DNA from 2 places in the Vibrio olivae genome. Region 2 is predicted to be linked to the other one. Evidence: riboswitches for the same ligand, from Rfam matches in the RefSeq annotation. Region 2 holds a riboswitch; the other holds the start of a gene.

Region 1 (3,224 bases), on a different contig from region 2:
TTTTGGCTTGCGTCCAGCAAGCTGGGCCAGAATTCTCGATTTCGCTCAAGTAACAGGTTTTCAACTGCTTTAGCAAAGAGAGCGCTCGCGCTCGCGCCGGATGATCCACCCCTTCGACCAAATGCACCATTTCTTCCATGGTGCTAGTGAGTAAAGCATGCGCTTGCTGCGGTAATTTGGCGTTAAGTGCGGATTGTAACTGCGCTTGTAAGCGGCCAAATGGTCCATAACGCATCTCATCTTGTACTGAGCTTGGCAGTGTCGCGAAGTAGTCTTGATATTGCGCGAGATTCATTGTTGGAATTGTTGCACTCATGGTTTCCAACGCGTGTCGGTCATTGGGGAGGTTGACTCCACGCTGCTGAATATCATCCAGCAATGCCTGCTGTGAATTGGGTAAGGTGCCGACTTGATATCCTGCTTGCTTGAGGCGATTTAATATTTGCCATAAAGAGGCAGGAACATCAAGGTTGTCCGCGCCGATATTGTGGCGTCCTGGAGGGTGGTTATAGTAGACAATCGCAACGCGCTTATCTTTGTTGGCTTTGGTTTGTAAAGTCGCCCAGCGTTTGACTCGCTGAGTGATGACTTGCATTCCTTGTCGCTCGGGTTCAATCGGCTGAATCTCAATGCCAGACAAGGGATCTTGGTGTACTTGTCCTGCGGTTGCGACGATTATTGGCTGACTAGCACCTTGAATTTCTGGCATTGCCACTTGGTAGTAAACTTTATCGGAATGAATGCCATCGGCAGAGAGTTGCCATTGCTTGGCGGTTCGATCACGAAGTTTGATCGCTTTGAGTACAGGAACGTTAAGTTTGGTCAACTGCTCGGTGGCGTGTTCTCTTCCTTTCCCACCACCAATCACGAAATCTTGCAACATCACAATTGCGGCTAAGCGTGGCTCTATCGTACTCAGTGTCTCAATCGCTTGAACACTGGCGTCTCCCCAGGCTGCAAGCCCGACGAGGCATTGCAAGTGATGAGTGTCTTCAATTTGTCGACACAACTGTTGGAATACCTTGCTGTCACTCGGGCGCGTGCCACCACTATGATCAAGCAGCATTACAATCGGCTGGTGGTGGGGCATTGTCGGCAATTGCGAATAATACTGTTGTTGATACCACCATCTGAGGCGTGGTTGCGCCGTTGCAGGTTCTGGAGTGAGTGAGTTATCCCAAAGACGAGCAAGCCAAGTCAATAAGTGGCGAGTGTTGTCGACACCGCCAGCTTGCCAATAGCCGCGAGCCGTTAACCAAGGTGCTTGTTGTGGATTTTGTTTAAGCAGCGCACTGAGCCAAGTTTGGAACTGATCATCGGGTCTTAGCGCGGCCAAGGTAGTTAATTGCTCAGGAGCAGAAAATTGTTGCTGCTGTTGGTAGCGACTTAATCCGACGAGTCGGTGGTCACTACTAAAAATTAGCAGTGTGTCTGGCGCATTGAGTTGTAAATCATGTTCTAGCTCGCCAACAATAGCCCCATATAGCCCAATTCCCACTAGCGCTTGGCTATGAGTGAGCAATTGTTGGCGAGTGGTGGATGAGCTGGCTAACCATTGTGTGTCCGTTCGCGCCGTGATGCGAATATTCGGTGTTTGCTGGTGAAATTGTTCCACTGCTTGAGCAATGGTTTCTGCGTTGCGCTGTGAGACAATCAACAGCAGTTGATGTTGTGCTGCGCTGCTGCTGGCGCTCATTAACATCAAAAATAAAATAAACAAAATGCGCATATCTAACCTCAAGGGAATGCTTTGCCTTAAGGGAGAATTGTTCTGAGGACTGATGTCGGAGAAAAGGTGATGTAAAAGACCAACGACATAGTGCCAGGTATTCCCGCCCGGTGACGTGTTTTAATCCGTATTTAAACCCCAAGTATCTGGCTTGTGATAGTTCACTTACAGTTGCGGGTACAGCCTCGGATTCGCACCGAGTTCCTTGGTTATGCCGATGAGGGCAAAGTTTAGATGGGTTGTTATAGAGGGTTCTATTTGTTAGGTCAATAAATAGTCGCTATTCAGTAAGTCTTATATAAAAACAACCATAAGCAAACGGTGAATTTGATGCTGGTGGAATTTTCATCAATTTACCAATAATACGTCACCGAACTGTCATTTTGGCTCTTTAACGTGATTGGTAATCCGTCAAAGAAGGAGTCGGTAATGCGTACTATAGAACCGATTGCAAAGTTAGATTTTGCATTCTCACAGTTGTGTTTGCGCCATAAATTCAGTTTGCCTGTCGCTCGTGTGAGCCAAGCCATTTCCCATACCGGTGATGGCCACCTTTATGCGTTGATTGGGGCGTTGGCTTGGTTTGTTGATGGGCCGCTCGGGCTTGTATTTTTGATGACCGGCCTGTTGGCCTTTGCCATCGAACTGCCAATCTATTGGTTAGCCAAAAATCTGTTTAAACGCCGCCGCCCGCAAGAATTGTCTGAACTATTAACCTCCTTTATTACCCCTTCTGATCGATATAGTTTGCCTTCTGGACATACCAGCGCTGCGTTTCTAATGGCGGTGCTGCTCGGGCATTTCTACTCAGACACGCAAATATTGGCGATGAGCTGGGCGAGTGCCATTGCCGTCTCTCGTGTGTTGTTAGGCGTTCATTTTCTTACCGATGTTGTGATTGGTGCATTACTCGGCACTAGCTGCGCGGTGGTCGCGATCAGTGTGATGGGAGGGTAGAGGTTGAGAATATTATTTGGCGTTCAAGGGACAGGAAATGGACATATTGCTCGGGCTCGCGCAATGCAGCAATCGTTTGAAAATAAAAACGTTGCAGTGGACTTCTTGTTTTCAGGTCGTGAGCGGAATAAGTATTTTTCGATGGAGCCATTTGGCGACTTTGAGACTCGTCGTGGCCTGACGTTCTGTGTTGATAAAGGCAAAGTGAATTACTGGCAGACTGCCGCTAACAATAATCTCTGGCAATTTCGTCGTGAAGTGGCGGATCTGGATCTTTCTGGATACGACTTAGTCTTGAATGATTTTGAGCCTGTTTCTGCTTGGGCCGCGAAACAGCAAAATATCACGACGATTGGTATCAGCCATCAAAACGCCTTTCGTTATCCTATTCCGGTCAAAGGCGCGAACTGGGTAGATAAAAAAGTCGTTAAGTATTTTGCGCCCACAAAGTTCAGTATTGGTTTGCACTGGTATCACTTTGATCAGCCGCTTCTGCCACCAATTATTCATACTCATGGCTCACAAGTCATTCGTCATG
Region 2 (3,224 bases):
CGGCTTATGTTTAGAACTTATATTCAGCGTTAGCGAATAAGTTACGTCCCTGTGCTAAATAGTAATTACCACTTGATCCGAGCCCTGTGTAGTGTGACTCATTAAATGCGTTACTCAGCTTTGCACCAAGGCTAAAGTGTTCAGTGAAGTGATAACGAGTCGCTAAGTCTACCGTGGTATAAGACTCAAGTTTATCCGCATTCTTATCGGTTCTGTCTCCCACGTAGTTCGCCACCATGGATAGGTCAAATTGAGCGACTTGGTAATTCATAACCCAACTAAGATTACGTTTACCCCTTCTTTCCAATTGAGCCCCGGTTTCCTTGTTGATAGGATCTTTCCATTCTACCGAAACTTTATGCTCAACAGGTCCCGTATCAAAAGCTGCTGCCACTTCAAGCCCTTTGATTTCAGCCTTATCGACATTAGATGGAATCCAAGTACCACCCGCACCAACGGGTGCCCAGTCGATAAGATTATCGATCTCTGTTTTATATGCCGACACTTCCCAATCAATCCAACTTGAATAACCGCGCAAACTAATTTCATTGGATACCGATTCTTCTGGCTTTAAGTCTGGGTTACCTTGTCCTGGCCAATATAAATCGTTGAATGTCGGAGCTTTGAAACCTGAGCCAGAATTTGCGACCACTTGAAGACCCTCAAGCAGTTGATACCCTAATCCTAAGTTCCAAGTTGTATGATCACCAAATGAACTATCATCATCATGTCGTAAACTGGCTTCGGCGGTAAAATCATTCACGCCAATCAAAGAGGTCAAAAAGGCCGCTTTGTTGTTCTTATCCGTATCTTCGTAGTCCGTGGAATTGGTGCCGCCACGGTTTGCTTCTTCTTTGGTGTAATCCAAACCAAGATTCACCGCAAGCCAATCGTTTGGAGACAGAGTATTCAGCCAGGTTACGTTATTTCGCCGTGTAAATAGTGCAGTTTTTCCAGAAGCTCCGTCAGCATCACCATCCCATGCTTCACTGCGCATTGTTGATAGGGTCAGCTTACTGCTATAAATTTCGGCTTGAAAGTTTAATCCACCATTTAACGTATAAAAGTCATTATTACTTTCTTGCTTTGGCCCACCATATTGCCCGGCATATTCATTATCGGACTCTTGCTTATAAGCACTGGCATTCACACTCCACTGCGCATTGATGTCATGGTTGACACTACCGAAGAAGCTTGTGGTATCAAAACCATGAGTATCCGTACTTGGCGCGCCTTGATAGACACGGTAACCATCACTTTGCTCCTTAGCAGCAATAAACGAACCGTAGGTCTGTTCATTGAGCTGACCAGAAGAGTGCCAACCTAAGAGCTTATGATCATCTTCGCCGTATCCGACTGTGGCTTTATGTAATGGTTGGCCGTTTCCGGCCGTCGTAATACTGATCACACCACCAAGCGCATCGGAGCCGTAAATCGCAGCTCGAGGACCACGGATTACTTCAATTTTCTCAATAGCAAATGCGGGAATCAAACCGATAGAAGCGCCGCCAGAAGTCGCAGAGTTGACTTTAACGCCATCAATCAGCACAAGAGTGTGTTGGGTTGCGGTACCACGTAAATAAATGGAAGTTTCTTGGCCTTTACCACCAAGAGAATTAATTTCTACTCCAGGCAGTGTACGCAATACTTCAATTGCGCTATCAGCCTGCATTGCTTCGATATCTTGGCGAGTAATAATACTCGCTGATGCCAATACCGAAGATTGTGTCTGCTCGATGCGATTAGCGGTTACCAAAATGGTGTCATCTGCAGACTGGGCAAGAGATGTTGAGGCATACGACACCAGCGATGCCACTGCGACCGCTATAAATGTTTTGTTCATTATGTTGTCCTAGATTCGCGTAGTAAGTCCGACCAAGCCATGCTTATGGTGGCTTAGTAGCTGGCAGGTCTTCGGACTCAAGAGCTTGGCCAAGCCGCCTACTAATCCGACTTCCCACATACGTTGATGCAGTGTCATATGGATGTTCGTTCTCTTTTACCGCTGCGCGTCAGTTCTGGAATTTCACCAGATTCCCTTTTCAGCCATCTATACATCTAAAATGGCACCAGCTTGGCGCTGATATTAGTCAGCAATGGAACCAATGTCTAGTTCATAATCAACTAAGCTATTTAACAATTGCTCAGAAAACCAACAATTGACCAACAATACTGGACATCAGATTTGGATTGAATAAAATCTGCGCTCTTTGTTTAAATGTACCAACAGGTAAAACCATGGCTTCTCTCGATGTAAACCCTCAGCACTACGCTCAGCAACTGGCTGAAAAAACCGAACGCCTAAGCGACATGTTCGCGCCATTCGATGTTCCAGAGCTGGAAGTGTATGAGTCACCAGAGCAGCATTACCGCATGCGAGCAGAGTTTCGTGTTTGGCACGAAGGTGATGACTTGTTTTACATCATGTTCAATCAGCAAACACGAGAAAAATATCGTGTTGATCAGTTCCCTGCAGCTAGCCGTTTGATTAACGATTTGATGCCGCTCTTGATTGATGCAATGAAAGAGAACGACACACTACGTCGTAAACTGTTTCAGGTTGATTTTCTGTCTACGCTTAGCGGTGAAATGTTGGTGTCACTGCTTTATCACCGCCAACTCGACGAAGCTTGGATTGAAGAGGCGAAAGCTCTCAAACAAAGATTGAATGATGAAGGTTTTAATCTCAACCTCATTGGCCGAGCACGTAAAATGAAAATCGTGTTGGATCGCGATTTTGTGGTCGAGAAGCTTGATGTTAATGGAGAGAGCTATGTGTATCAACAAGTGGAAAATAGCTTTACTCAACCAAACGGTAAAGTCGCGGAGAAAATGTTAGCTTGGGCGGTCGATTGTACTCAGGATAGCCAAGGTGACCTATTAGAGCTTTACTGCGGAAACGGTAACTTCTCTTTGGCTTTGGCACAAAACTTTGAGCGCGTTCTTGCAACTGAGTTAGCCAAACCCTCTGTTGACTCTGCACAATATAATATTGCTGCGAATAACATCGAGAATGTTCAGATCATTCGAATGTCGGCAGAAGAGTTTACCGAAGCGATGGAAGGCAAACGTGAATTTCGCCGTCTGAAACAAGCTGGTATTGATCTCAGTAGCTATAACTGCAACACCATTTTTGTCGATCCCCCTCGCGCTGGTATGGACATCGATACTTGTAAAATGGTGCAGGGCTATGAGCGCATCCTATATATCTCTTGTAATCCAGA

The links. Region 2 has a riboswitch for cobalamin ahead of ACFFUV_RS21380 (TonB-dependent receptor domain-containing protein). Riboswitches for the same ligand answer to the same signal wherever they lie in the genome.
Region 1: another riboswitch for cobalamin. It lies ahead of ACFFUV_RS09845 (cobaltochelatase subunit CobN); the one in region 2 lies ahead of ACFFUV_RS21380 (TonB-dependent receptor domain-containing protein).

The regions. Positions count from the first base shown of each region.
Region 1 is NZ_JBHMEP010000001.1:2,130,481-2,133,704, reverse strand. Features, by position in the region: gene ACFFUV_RS09845 (cobaltochelatase subunit CobN) at 1-1,729, opposite strand, end outside; cobalamin riboswitch at 1,850-1,975, opposite strand; gene ACFFUV_RS09840 (phosphatase PAP2 family protein) at 2,159-2,686, shown strand; gene ACFFUV_RS09835 (MJ1255/VC2487 family glycosyltransferase) at 2,690-3,224, shown strand, end outside.
Region 2 is NZ_JBHMEP010000013.1:67,665-70,888, reverse strand. Features, by position in the region: gene ACFFUV_RS21380 (TonB-dependent receptor domain-containing protein) at 11-1,843, opposite strand; cobalamin riboswitch at 1,889-2,089, opposite strand; gene trmA (tRNA (uridine(54)-C5)-methyltransferase TrmA) at 2,239-3,224, shown strand, end outside.